3 regions of the Rossellomorea sp. FS2 genome follow, and region 1 is predicted to be linked to each of the others. Evidence: riboswitches for the same ligand, from Rfam matches in the RefSeq annotation. Region 1 holds a riboswitch; each other region holds the start of a gene.
What was found. A riboswitch is a leader RNA that binds a small molecule or an ion and turns the genes downstream of it on or off. The one in region 1 is predicted to bind cyclic di-GMP.

Region 1 (4,711 bases):
CCTTCAAGAGGCGGGTTCACCTTAGCCTTTTCACTCTTACTCCACTTTTTCCATCCTTTGATCGGTTTCTTATTCACCCTTACACCGACCTTGGCCTGCTGGATCTCCTTGACGCCCTGGACCACGAGTTGCATGGCGAAGATGGCAATCATGAAGGCGAAGAGCGGGAATAATACGATCCAATATTTCTCGGTCATCAATGCTTCTTTGGAGGAACTGATGAGCCCGGACCATTCAAATGTAGCAGATTTCGGCGGATCGGGAAGGAGTCCCCTTGATACGATGGTTCCACCGAGGAATAAATAGAACAGTCCCATATGGACCAGGATGAGCATCGTTTGAATGAACTGCTGCCCGAACAGGATGAACATTCTCGGCGCGAGATGCGGGAACAGATGAGTCCAGAGCAGGTGGCGGTTACTCCCTCCAAGAAGCTTGGCCGAGACGACGAAGTCCTGCTGTCCAATCAGCTTCAACTCATTGCCGATCAATACCATCGTCAGCGGCAGCACCAGGATCGTCAGGACGATAGCCTCGAAGACGAGCCGTTCAAACAGGGAGTGCTGGAAGCCTTCGAATGTCAATCCCCACAGCACCGGTCTTAATAGAAGATACGCAATGAGGCTCAACGGCAGGAAGTGGATCGAATCCACGATTCTGTTCACCCAGTTCTTCCTGCGTTCGTTCAAGAAGAAGTGATAGCCTACCCCGAGATAGAAGCCGCCTATCACCCGCAACAGTGCCACAACAAGGGCGAAGATGAGCGTGTATTTCGCTCCGACGATAAGCTGGTCCAAAATGCTGAAGCCGTTGTAGTCGGATCCGAGCGCCATGAATTCAGATGGCGCATGAGGCGGGACACTGATCAGAGTGCCGTCATCATCCTTTACATAGTAAAGCTTGCTGACAGGTTCATCCTTGAAGAGGGAATGGCAGAAACTATACACAATCATTCCGAAGATGATGATGAATCCTCCAGCAAACTTCGGATTCTTCATGTGCACCTTCCAAGCCCTCCACGAAGTGGCGATGAACCCCCAGATCTTCCATTCTGAGAACTTGACCTTGTCCTTTTTGATGCGGTAGTGGGAATCATCGATCACGGCGGCCCGATTCATCCACAGGTAAACTCCTTGATAGATAAAAAAGAACGGAGTGAAAAGAAGAATCAGGGCATACGCAATCACGACAGGTCTGAAATCCTGTGTGATATAGAAAGTGATCCCCTTCATATCAAACAGGGTTTCAATAATGAATAAACTCGACAGGGTCCCCCAGATGATGAGTTTCCCATGATAAAAGGAGCTTGGTGTGATATTCTTCATCACATGTGAGAAGAGGATGCGGCTTTTTGATAACCCTTTGCTCCTGGCAAATTCAATGTGATCTTTCACCATTTCCTCTTCCATGACGAGGAGGAGGATCCGGAAGAAGGAAACCATCGGCACGATGGCAAGGGTGAAGATTGGTGCCCCGTAAATCTGTACCCCGTCAAACTCCGTAAACTCCATGAGCATAATGCCGTACTTCTTGAAGAAGAAAACGATAAATAATTGCAGGAGAAAAGCAAATAGAAGATCCGGCACCGACTCCATGAAGTTCAGGATTTTCTTCAGCATGGAAGAAATCGGAGTCGGGAGGAAAAAGGTAATCACGGCAAATATCACCGCCAGTACAAGGCCCAGGGCGATGGCCCCAAGAATGATGGTCATGGAATACAGATAAGGCTCCCACAGGACATTGAAAAGAGAGTCGACTTGTCCCTTATAGTTGTATTCCCAGTTTGCCGGATCAGCAAAATAGATGGTGAATTTGAGGAATTCTTCAATGAAAGCGACGAAGTTGTACAGTCCTTTTTCACTCAGAACCTGCGGGGCGACGCTCACGCCCAGGATTCCGAGAATCCCCAGTATGTAATAAAGAATAAAACGCAATGGTACAGATAGGTACTTGTTCATATGGATCCCCTTTTTCTCTTTTTCCTTTATCCTACTCTCCTCTTCAATATTTTTCAATTTAATTTATTTTCTGTCAATAAAAAATAGGGAGAGGCACAAGCCCTGCCAAACCCAGCGCCTTGATCAGGCCAACAATCTTCCCGGCCTGCCCAAGTGATAGCCCTGTCCGATGGCGATCCCCATCTCAAGGGCGACCTCCATGTCTTCCTGCTTTTCAATCCCCTCGAGGACGATGAGGGTATCTTCGGAATAGAACTGGCTGAAAAACGACAGGAACCTCTGCTTCTTGGGATCGCGTGCAAGATCCATGGCAAAATAGCGGTCGAGCTTGATCACTTCCGGCTCATATTCCATGGACTTCTTGATGGAAGACGTCCCCTGCCCGAAGTCATCGATGGCATACCACACCCCGTACTCCCTCAACCCTTTCAACGCCTGTTTTAACAGGGGGTTCTGCCAAAGTTCCTCGGCACTTGATTCGTTGATCTCAAGGACGAGCCTTCCTTCCATCGAAGGATGGGCCTTCATCAGATGGTCGAAGTAATGACGGAAACTCGGATGCAGGATGGTCGTGATGTAAATATTCAAGAACAGCTTGCAGTCGAGGCCGGTATTCACGAAGCTCTCCATCGCCTTTGTGATGGAAAGAGTGTCGAGCTTATACAGGATATTGGCTTTGATGGCGGTTTGAAACACGTGCTCCGGATTCTGGTTGAACGTATTGCGGAGGAGCCCCTCATACGCATAGAGAGACTGATGATGCCCCAGCCTGTACAAGGGCTGGAATTCGTGATAGATCAAGTCGTCTTGAAAGATGCTGAAAATATTCATTAGGACCCCTTATCTCTCTGTATTTTTTGAACAAACAGGTACAAAAAAACCACATAGAAATAGACTTCATATGTGGTCGGTTGCGCTACTGGCTCCCCTGAATGCAAGCGCCCATCGGACATTCAGGTTCAACGCCTTCCCAATAGACGGTGAGGTTGGTTATATAAGTAAAATATACCATAAACGAAATAGTTTATGGGGGTATTTATTCCTATTTTTCTGAATTTCGCCCGCGACCCTTTGATACGTAGGGATTCCCTTCGATCCAAAACCTCCAGGGATAATCCTTTGCTTCCCCGCTATTATCAATGCCGATCCGCTTACCCTCGGCGATTCTTTCCGGCAGGTACCCTTCGCAAATAGTCAACGGAGGCTCAAGGAAGCTTCCACCGTAATCTTCCATGGTGATGCCCATGGCTTTGGTCAGCTTGCCGGGACCGCTCGTCCAATTTTTCATGGAGTGGCCTTCACGCCGGCTGCCCATGAGTCCAAGACCCTCAGCTGGCTCAATAGCCCGTATCAGAATCGCTTCCGGTACGCCTATGCCTCCACTTACCACATTGACGAGACAGTGGGTATGCATCACATAGGTATAGATCCTGCCCGATTCCGCGAACATCACTTCCGTCCGTTTCGTTCTCCTGTTGCCGTAGCTGTGGGCTGCACGATCCTCAGGTCCCATATACGCCTCCGTTTCGACGATATAGCCCGAAACGGTCCCTTCCTCCGTTTCTTTGACCATCAGACAGCCGAGGAGGGACTTGGCAAGCTCAAGCGTCGGCTGTTCATAAAATGTCTGTTCCAACACACGATGCGTCATGGTTTCCCACCTTTCATTTCCTCTCATCCTGCATACTCCCCCAATTGATCAACGTTCAAACTCTCCACTAAGACCAGAGGCGGATAAAAAATTGATCCGGGGGCGCATTGCGGAATAACGGTTCTCCACTTACACTATAGAAAGATTGGAAAAACGAACCAAGGAGAGAGAGAGATGAAAAAGAATGTATTCGCCATCGTGGTCGCCTTGTTGGCACTGGGTGCGATCTTCCTCATTTTGAATGATCGGACCACCCTGTTTGCCAAAGGTGGAACATCCACAGACAGTGTAAAAGTGAAAGACGGAACCAAGCTCATCCACTTGTCACTCGGAAGCGGAGATACGAAAATCGTCACGACGGATGATGATGAAGTCAGGGTCGAATTCAATGGAAAAGGGACTATGAACCTTGAAGATCGGGGAGATGAAATCAATCTCGATGTCAAAATGAAGCCTATCTTTTATATCGGCTTCAACAACAAAAAATTTGATACGATTGTATTTCTTCCTCAAAACTACGAAAACAATCTGGAAATCGAGGTCGGCTCAGGAGAACTGATCTTCATACCGGACGAAATGATGTCCCTGGACGACCTGAAGACCGAGATCGGCTCAGGCGATATGAAAATCGGGAATTTCAATACCGGATCCTTCACATATAAGGGGTCATCCGGAGATTTTGTCGGCAAGGATATCAAAACCCGGGAAGGATCGGTTGATATGGGCTCAGGGGATGTGCTGCTGACGGGATACGAAGGACCATTGAAGGGCTCGGTTTCCTCAGGGGATCTATCGGTATCCATGAAAAAACTTTCGGGGGATGTTGATTTCACCATTGGATCGGGGGATGTCGATCTCAATTTGCCTGAAGACGCAAGCTTCAAATTGAACGGGAAGGCTGGCAGCGGAGATATCCTCAACACCATCGACCTGAAGGATCAAACAAGCAGCGAACGATCCGTCAAAGGGACGAAAGGTTCTGGAAAACATTCCATCAATGTTGACCTCTCCAGCGGGGATATGATCATTCGGTAAACCCAAAAAAGGGTGGGAGCATATGCTCTCACCCTTTTTCCTCTTCCGATTTCACTTTTCCCCCGAG
Region 2 (4,711 bases), on a different contig from region 1:
CTTGGAGCTGATAGCTTCGGAGACTTCGTCAACCGTGTAACAGCAGTCAACACAATTGTAAGTGCGGACAAAAAGATCATGGACGAGCAAAAACGTGATCAAGCAGAACTTGAAAAGAAACAAAAACAGGTAGAAGAGAAGCTTGCATCCCTTGAAAAGGATAAAGCGAGCCTTCAAACCTTGAAAAAAGAACTGGACAGCCAAAAAGCTGAAAAAGCTTCATTGTTCAAGCAGCTTGAAAAACAACAGAAATCATTGGAAGTTGAAAAAGCTGACCTTCAACAAGAATCAGATGAGCTTTCCAAGCGTGAAAAGAGCATCGAAGGTGAAATCCAGGCTGAACAAGAGCGTCTTGCAGAACTTGCTCGTAAGCAAGAAGAAGAGCGTAAGCGTCAGGAAGCTGAAGCAGCCAAGAAACGTGCAGCAGAGCAGGCAGCAGCTCAGTCAAGTGCAAGCAGCAGCTCATCATCTGCATCAGCCTCTTCAGCACCAGCTAAATCGGCTGCAGCCGCACCAGCAGTTAGCTCAGGCGCATGGACTCGTCCGGCATCTGGAGCTATCACAACAAACTTTGGTACAGATATCCTGAACGGCAAGCCACGTATGCACTGGGGTATCGATGTTGCCGCCCGCGGAAGTGTTCCGATCGTTGCAGCCGCTGATGGAATCGTCATCCGCAGCGAGTACAGCTCAAGCTACGGTAACGTTGTGTACATGACTCACTCCATCAACGGTAAAACCTTCACGACTGTATATGCTCATATGTCTTCTGCACTTGTGGGTAATGGTCAATCGGTCAAAAAAGGACAGCAGATCGGATACATGGGTGACACAGGTTACTCATTCGGTCAGCATCTGCACTTCGAGCTTCACGCAGGACCTTGGAACGCAGCGAAATCCAATGCTGTCAACCCGCGTCAATACATCAACTTCTAATTTTAATTCCCAAGCATCCCTTCCAATCGGAGGGGGTGTTTTTTTATGCTTTTTTTCGGGTATCTTCCAGGCTTCCCTACTAATACGTACGCAAAAACCCCCTGAAAGTTTCACTCTTTTAAAAAGAATTCCTCATTCATTTCATCATTACGTAAGGATAATAACGGAACATGAGTTAAATACTAGATAACTAACTTAACTATTATTAATTTAATATTATGAATTCATAATATATGTTTGACAATGATTATAAACATTCATTAGAATGAATAAATACCCCCTCGCAGCTAGGTTATTTTCTTTCAATTTCAAAAAGTCTCACTGGCTGCCTCAAGGCGCCGGTCTGCGTTTTCTGCTATATGTGCAGAGTTCGTGTTTTACAGTTTCAAAGGAGGATTCATCATCGTGGAAGCAAACATTCATCAAGAGCAGTCAACGGAGTTCAGAAAGAAGCATCCTCCTGGACTTTATCTTCTATTTGCAACAGAAGCGTGGGAACGATTCAGTTATTATGGGATGAGGGCCATCCTTGTTCTTTATCTTACTGCTACAGCCGTCAACGGAGGATTGGGCACCGATAAGACGACCGCCATCAGTTTGTACGGTACATTCACCTCTGCGGTATATCTCACCCCGATCATCGGGGGTTATCTGACGGACCGGTTCCTGCCACGGCGGACGGCCATCACCATCGGTGGAGTCCTCATGGCACTCGGGAACTTCTCGATCTTCCTTCATCAAAGCATGGGGGCCCTTTACTTGGGTCTTGCCCTTTTGATCATCGGTAATGGATTCTTCAAGCCGAATATCTCGACCATCGTCGGCGAACTTTATCATATCAATGACCCGAAACGGGATGGCGCGTTCACCATCTTCTACATGGGTGTAAACCTGGGGGCGTTCGTCGCGCCACTTGTGGTCGGTCTCATGGACTACAGATATGGTTTCCTGACAGCCGCGATCGGTATGGTCGTCGGTCAGGTGCTATTCAATGCGCTGGGGAACAAATACCTTGGGGATATCGGTAAAGAATCAGCCAAGAAAGTACAGCAGCACACACAGGCCGTCAGCAAGGCACCCCTGACGAAGCAGGAAGTGCGCCGTACGATTGCTATCGTCATCCTGGCCGTGATCACCATCGCGTTCTGGACGGCATTTGAGCAGGCAGGAAGCTCACTTACCTTGTTCACAGAAGAAAACATCGACCGCCATCTCGGGGATTTCATTATTCCGACAGAATGGTTCCAGTCACTGAACTCACTGTTCATCATGTTGCTGGCACCGGTCATGTCCATGCTGTGGTTCAAGCTTTCCCAGACGAAAAACGGTGATTTCAAGACGCCGACTAAAATGGGAATGGGTCTTATCACCGTTGGACTCGGATTCCTTGTCCTGATCCCGGCTGTTGTGATGGTCGGCGATGATTCACAGGTGAGGGTGAACATGCTGTTCATGGTTTTCACCTACTTCCTTCATACATTGGCGGAACTGATGATTTCACCTGTCGGTCTATCCATGGTCAGCAGACTGTCTCCGCTCAAATTGACGTCGGTACTCATGGGCGTATGGCTTGCAAGTTCTGCCGTAGCCAATAAGCTGGCAAGTGTACTCGCCACTTATACCCAGTCTCTTGGATATTTCGATATCTTCGGTTTGATCGGGATCGTCACGATTGTCCTTGGGGTCATCGTCCTTTTCGTATCAAAACCGATTGCGAAGTTGATGGAGTAGCCTCAAGTAGTTGCTTGTACCTGCTAAAGAGTGGTCACAGAGTGAAAAAATGTCTATTTTAGAACATATATGAACTCTCTGTTTTCAAGCATTACGTTTTCTAGTATAATTGTTTTAATACCTAGTAATAGGAAAGCCAGCCAGCGAATTTCTTCGATAAAGGCAAACCGGTTGAAAGGCCGGGACGCAAAGCCACGGGTCTAAGGTTTGGAAAAACTACGATCGCCGGGTTACCGAAAAGGAATGACCATTAAATGCCAAGCATTTAATCCTGCCATTCTTTTTTGGCAGGCTTTTTTTATGGTACATACGATTTTCATTTGCGAGGTGAAAACATGGAAACGCTCAAGGCACATGAAGCTAGAAGGCTACTGAAGAGCTTCTGCAGAAGAAGCCGCACCACCCTCAAGCAAACCTATCTTGGTAACTACTCAGCAGAACAGGTCAGCGACATCCTTGTCCAAACGCTCGAATTGAAAGAAGTCAAACGGATTGTACAAGATATCCGCCTCATCGACCAGAGGGGAGGAAACTCGACCTCTTACTTGATCCTGATTCTGGATGCCCTGAAGGAATACTTGGAAAATGAAGATTCGCTGGTTCATTGATGACTGATGGACCTGTGCAGATGGACCCGTTCTCTTAGTGGAAGGGGTCTTTTTCATGTGCGAAGCAGGGTGGTTGCATTTCATAAAATGATGTGGTTTAATATAGTCATACGTTATAAAACGTAATGATTACGATTTGTTGATTCGACGAATATAAGAAGTAGAGGTGAAGACATGGCCAAGAAGTCAAAAGTGGTCAAAGAAAAGAAACGCCGTGAAATGGTGGAAAGATACGCGGAACTCCGCAGGGAATTGAAAGAAAAGGGAGATTTTGCGGCCCTTGCCAAGCTGCCGAGGGATTCATCCCCCACCAGGCTCAAAAGCCGTTGTGAAGTGACCGGCAGACCGCGGGCGTATATGAGGAAATTCAACATGTCACGGATTGCCTTCCGGGAATATGCACATAAGGGTCAGATCCCTGGCGTCAAAAAATCAAGCTGGTAAGGAGGAAGAAACATGAAAACGAACATACATCCAGAGTATCGAGAGGTCCTGTTCATGGATACAAACAGCGGATTCACCTTCCTGACAGGCTCAACAAAACAGTCGAATGAAACCATGGAGTGGGAAGACGGGAAAACCTATCCACTCTTGAAGGTAGAAATCAGCTCTGACAGTCACCCATTCTATACCGGCAGGGAAAAATTCACCGACAGGGATGGACGCGCAGAACGATTCATGAAAAAATACAATATGAAGTAAGGACGATCGGAGTGGTTGGGATGAATGAGCATTTAATGGAAATCATCGGAAGGGAAATCGTGGCGGCATTGCCGGCACCGGAGAGAAGCATGTATGAGTTCGTCACGGCCCTGGAGGATGAATATGCGAGCATGTCTGCCACATCAGAGGAGTTCATGCAGCTCCTGGTCAAACATGCCCCTCACAGGCAGGCAGCAGCCCATTTCAGCCTGTCATTCGGTGAATTCATCCAGACGATGAGAAGGATTGAAGAGACAATCAATCATGAAATGGATCGTCGGCTCAGCCGCATGACCTGGATCGATTGCACAGACCGATTCAACAAGGGGGATACCCAATACTTTTATTTCTCCATGGAACCTGAGGAAAAGTAAAATCCCTTTCTATATGGTTTAAATCGGAATGATTTTGTTTTAAATATTATTTCATCCCGCCACAACCCAACGTACGTTCACAAAAAGATCCCATTCATGGGATCTTTTTGCGTTGATCCGGGTTGATTTTTCGCCTCCATCTGTAATAATTCATATGAGGGGCAAGCTAGGGATATCTTCATGCTAAAGGAGGAGTCCCCATGTCTGCCGAAATACAACCGATTACGCCAGAAGAGCTGCTGGACCTACTGAAGTTGAATGAAAGGGATCATGTAGCCGACCTTGGCTGTGGCACAGGGTTTCTGACGATTCCGATTGCGCGCATCGTGAATACAGATGTGCATGCCGTCGATCTCGATC
Region 3 (4,711 bases), on a different contig from region 1:
ACTGACCGCCTTTTGGGCGGCAGCCATTGATTCACCCTGAACGTGCTTCTGATGCTGGATGCCGAAGAGGGACGCCCCCACATACACAAGGCCAGTACAAATCAGTAGAATTCCAACGAGCGAAATCCATTTATTCATAGATGAACGTGGAAGAGCTCGCTGAATTCATCTTTTGAGAGGCCAAATTCAATCCACAGAACAGGGGAATCCTCCGTCTCCAATGAAACCCCGATTGTACCGGATGGCTTCCTGCTGGTCTCCAGGAAAGGGTGGAAGGCGTGAAAATGATCCATTGCCGGCACAGTTCGGTTATGGGCAAGTTTTTCTTTATCCGAATCTCCTTTCGGCTTATCCATGACATAAATCGAACTCCTCCTATGGTTTTTGATTCCATTATAGAGAACAATATATCTTTTATAAAGTACAAAACATTCAGAAAACAAGCGGGAGGACGAGTATAAAGACGGTATGAATGGAATAATTACCCTAAATCGGTTCATATGATGTTTTGAGTGGGTTCCTTTAAATCGTATACTACACTTAAGTGTTCATTAAAACGAACAATCTATTTTGTTCCGATCTCTGATAAAAAGGAATGGATATGATGAAGCATCGGCTGCTCTCTTTTATTCTCTTTCCCCTTTTGTTCGGGTTCTTCCATCTATCGACTGCCCATGGGGAAGGACCGGGAATTTCAATTGAACCAGGTGGCCCTTATCTGTTCAATATCGAAAACGCAAAACCAGGCGACTGGGTAGAACGTTCGCTTACCGTCCGAAATAATGGGGATGAAGATATCACCTACACGCTTGCTGTGGTTAATCTATCGGAGACGGATGTTCTATACAACGAATTGGATTTGACGATGCTACGTGGCAAAACGACTCTGTTCGATGGGAAATTGAAGGATGCCTCATCCTTCAAAGCAAGGGAGCTGGCGCAGGGCTCAGCGGATGAACTGATCTTCATTGTTAAAATGCCCTATGAGCTGGGCAACGAGTTCCAAGGAACCGCGGCACGATTTGAGATCCAGGTGCAGGCCTCCTCATTCTTATCTCCTGACACGGGTCTGAAGGATGTTGAAGGGACGAACGGTGGAACGGCGGTCTCTACGGGAGGCGGACCCTCACCGACAGGTTTCCTGCCGAACACCGGAACGGATCTTTACCGATGGCTGTTGATCGGGGGTCTGCTTATGGCGACGGGAATCATCATCCTGGCGTGTAATGTTCTGATGAAACGAAAATCTGAGAGTACGGGGTGAAGGTTATGTTTAAAAAAGATTGTAGCCGCTGTACGCGTCCATCTTTCAGCAGTGCCGAGAGCGGGGAGTGGATCTGCCCTGCGTGCGGATACGACCTGACGGATCTTCCAGTCAAACCTCCCGTAAGTTTCAGGGAAATTTCTCAGACTGTAGATTCGACAAGGAAAAACAACAAAATTAAAAATTTTCTGAATAGTGTGTAAAAGTGGTTATTTTGATGGAATTTAGGGTAAAGAATTTTACTGAGCCGACAAAATCCAACATCTTCTTCCACATATAAGGATTATAATGGTATTACATCCACAGTCAGGTAATCAGATAAAGGCAAACCTGTTGAAAGGCAGGGACGCAAAGTCACAGGTCTAAGGTTGGACGTATGCGCAAGGATTCCCGTCAGCAGGAGCGTATCGAATACTAGGACGGCTGGATTGCCTGAAATACATTCATGTATTTTGGGAGGGAATGAAATGGTTAATCGAGAATTGGATCAAGAATGGGTAGAGTTGATGAAAGAGGCAAAAACAGCAGGGATTACGCTGAGGGAGGTCAAGGAATTTCTTGAAGCACCACAGACAGAGCGTTCACATAAACAATATCAAAGCATTGGGTGAGTCTCTTGAGAAATCATTCCGATGAATAAAGTCTTGAGAATAGATGATTCTCAAGACTTTATTTTTGTCCAAGCTTCCATTTATTGAACTCGATGAATTCCCGGAATTGTTCTTTCGTAATACCGGAATCCATGGCTTCTTCGGTGATTTTCATCCATTCATAGTCCAGTGGTGTTTCTTCTGGTGCATCATGGAGAAGGGCATCCATGGAAATTCCAAGTGCCGCCGACACTTTTTCCAGGAACTGTACCGAGGGATTCTGTTGAAGGTTTCGCTCAATGGAGCTTAGATAGGACTTGGCGACGCCTGCCCGATCAGCCAGTTCCGTCATGGACATCTTTTTTTCCGTGCGATATTTCCTTACTCGTTCTCCGATCAATGAGCTCACCTGCCTGAGGGTTTTCGTTCTCGTTGTTATTAGTATAGCAAAATACAGAGAAAGGCTCTATTTGTTTTTACATAATTGTGTATGTTTATGAGGTACCGGCCTTTGAGCTGGCAGGAATCCGCGGTTTTTCCACCATTTTATCCCTGAATGCACGCAGGAGCTCTTCGCCTGACATCCCTTTTTGAATCAAATCGTCCAACAGGAGTTCGGCGTATTCATTCTTCTGCTTTTTCAGCTTTCCTTCAAACATGATGCTGATGTTCCCGCCGAGCTCTTTGATGCATCTGATCGATGTCATGAAGGCGGCAGGATCATTTTCTTTATGGGAGATGACGACCTGGATCTCAAGCTCCTCGCTTTTTTGCTGGGCCTCTTGGAAGAATTCAATATGATCTTTGGTCAGGAGGGTTTCTACGAGCCACGTTTTCTTTCCATCTTCTTTATTGATGATCAGGCCATCGACGATATCAAAATCCATGAGTTCTTCGTTTTGCACTACCTGCAGCGAAACCACCTTGAATGTTTTCATCACCGAACCTCCTTAAGGGTTTTTAAAAATTATATCATATGAAGGAGCACACCCCTAATTCAATTCGCCAACGAGAAAAATCACGCTAGAGGTGAATTTTGCATTTTCACGGTGGATTTCACCTGGAAAAAGGGAGTTTCCCTAGGAGAAACTCCTGTTATTCTCTTTAATGCCCCTATGAATTTGCTAAATTGACGATTTTACAAGAGTGCAGGGAGGGGCTATGATGATAACAATTTCAGAAGAAAGGAGTTAAACATGTGATCAATCAAGTGACGCTTGTTGGCAGGCTGACCAAGGACCCCGAGTCCAGGAAGACCCTTGAAGGGAAATCGGTCCTCAATGTGACCGTGGCCGTGAACCGACAATTCAAGAATCAGCAGGGGCAGATCGATACGGATTTTGTCCTCTGCACGCTATGGAACCGGGCGGCGGATAATACGGAGAAATACTGCCGGAAGGGGTCGGTTATCGGAGTGACAGGAAGGATCCAGACGAGATCCTACGAAAATGAAACGGGAAAGCGCACATATGTAACGGAAGTGGTAGCCGAGAACGTCCGTTTCCTCGACAGCAAGCCTCCCGAAGAAACAAGGAAGGAAGCGATTGAAATCCCATTTTGATGAAGAGGAGAAGAAGGTATGAAAGAGCTGGAAATACGAATCGATCGTTTGGAGCAGTTGAACGAAGACCTCATCAAGAAAGTAGCGCGCACCAATGTAGAGAACTTTTATCTATCCCAGCGGATCACCGCCCTTGAACAGGGTTATGAATATGCGGGCCCTTCCTTGATCCCCTCATCTTAAGAATCCCCAATACACCCTTTTACTTATCACCAACCTATACGCTTGAACCTCGCAACACCAACCTCTGTAAGACTTCATATAAAGAATCAATCAACTCCTCAATCTCTCCTACTGTAGACCGGTCTTCCACGAAGACCGGATTTTTTATGCAAAAAAACAGGCCACCCGGTGGGGTGGCCTGGCATTAGTCCAATACGAGCAGGGATTGGAGATCCTGGTCGGATAGCTCCGTGACCCACTGGTCGCTGCGGATGATTTCATCGTTGAGCGCCTGCTTTTTCGTAAGCATGGCATCGATCTTTTCTTCAAGTGTACCGGAAGCGACGAGCTTGTGGACGTGGACGAATCGATTTTGTCCGATCCGGTAGGCCCTGTCCGTCGCCTGATTCTCGACTGCCGGGTTCCACCAGCGGTCATAGTGGACCACATGGTTGGCGGCGGTCAGGTTCAACCCGGTGCCTCCTGCTTTCAACGATAGAAGGAAGACGGGGAACTCCCCGTTCTGGAAGCGGTCGACGAGTTCGTCCCGTTTGGCTTTTGCCATGCTGCCATTAAGGAAAGGGACGTCGACATCAAATTCTTGTTTCATCATGTCCTGGATCATTTCTCCCATGGAAATATACTGGGTGAAAATGAGGCATGCTTCCCCTGAATCGAGTGCCGTCTCCACGATGCTCCTCAGCTTCTGCATCTTCTCCGAGCGGCTCAGGATCGATTTGGGATCCGGCTCCTTCAGGTAGAGGGCAGGGTGGTTGCACAGCTGTTTGAGTTGATTGAGCATCTGCAGGATCAACCCTTTGCGCTCGAATCCGCTCAGGGTTTCCACCTTGGCCAGGGTGTCCTTGACGAGTTGCTCATAAAGCGCCGCCTGTTCAGCCGTGAGGGCGCAGTATTCCTTCTGCTCGAGCTTTTCAGGAAGATTGAGTTCCACCTCTGGATCCTTCTTCGTACGTCTCAGGAGGAACGGCTTGATCTTGGCCTGTAAAGCCTTGACCCTCTCTTCATCTTCGTCCTTCTCAATCGGGGCGATATAGTGCTTCTGATAATAGGTGAATCCACCAAGATACCCTTGATTGAGGAAATCGAAGATCGCCCACAGCTCGGATAAGCGAT

Region 2: linked by a shared signal. The riboswitch ahead of ACNA6I_RS17100 (hypothetical protein) and the one ahead of ACNA6I_RS10305 (EAL domain-containing protein) in region 1 are both predicted to bind cyclic di-GMP.
Region 3: linked by a shared signal. The riboswitch ahead of ACNA6I_RS20420 (anti-repressor SinI family protein) and the one ahead of ACNA6I_RS10305 (EAL domain-containing protein) in region 1 are both predicted to bind cyclic di-GMP.

What each region holds. Positions count from the first base shown of each region.
Region 1 is NZ_JBLRVS010000003.1:78,641-83,351, reverse strand. Features, by position in the region: gene ACNA6I_RS10310 (ABC transporter permease subunit) at 1-1,934, opposite strand, end outside; gene ACNA6I_RS10305 (EAL domain-containing protein) at 2,082-2,789, opposite strand; cyclic di-GMP riboswitch class II at 2,855-2,937, opposite strand; gene ACNA6I_RS10300 (DNA-3-methyladenine glycosylase) at 3,001-3,609, opposite strand; gene ACNA6I_RS10295 (DUF4097 family beta strand repeat-containing protein) at 3,784-4,644, shown strand; gene ACNA6I_RS10290 (FUSC family protein) at 4,673-4,711, opposite strand, start outside.
Region 2 is NZ_JBLRVS010000005.1:134,527-139,237, forward strand. Features, by position in the region: gene ACNA6I_RS17090 (murein hydrolase activator EnvC family protein) at 1-936, shown strand, start outside; gene ACNA6I_RS17095 (peptide MFS transporter) at 1,342-2,667, shown strand; cyclic di-GMP riboswitch class I at 2,819-2,905, shown strand; gene ACNA6I_RS17100 (hypothetical protein) at 3,003-3,275, shown strand; gene rpsN (30S ribosomal protein S14) at 3,450-3,719, shown strand; gene ACNA6I_RS17110 (type B 50S ribosomal protein L31) at 3,732-3,977, shown strand; gene ACNA6I_RS17115 (hypothetical protein) at 3,998-4,351, shown strand; gene ACNA6I_RS17120 (class I SAM-dependent methyltransferase) at 4,552-4,711, shown strand, end outside.
Region 3 is NZ_JBLRVS010000007.1:211,146-215,856, reverse strand. Features, by position in the region: gene ACNA6I_RS20435 (class D sortase) at 1-138, opposite strand, end outside; gene ACNA6I_RS20430 (hypothetical protein) at 135-356, opposite strand; gene ACNA6I_RS20425 (LPXTG cell wall anchor domain-containing protein) at 602-1,264, shown strand; cyclic di-GMP riboswitch class I at 1,578-1,700, shown strand; gene ACNA6I_RS20420 (anti-repressor SinI family protein) at 1,732-1,875, shown strand; gene ACNA6I_RS20415 (helix-turn-helix domain-containing protein) at 1,934-2,254, opposite strand; gene ACNA6I_RS20410 (YwpF-like family protein) at 2,349-2,792, opposite strand; gene ACNA6I_RS20405 (single-stranded DNA-binding protein) at 3,053-3,415, shown strand; gene ACNA6I_RS20400 (hypothetical protein) at 3,434-3,598, shown strand; gene ACNA6I_RS20395 (DEAD/DEAH box helicase) at 3,783-4,711, opposite strand, start outside.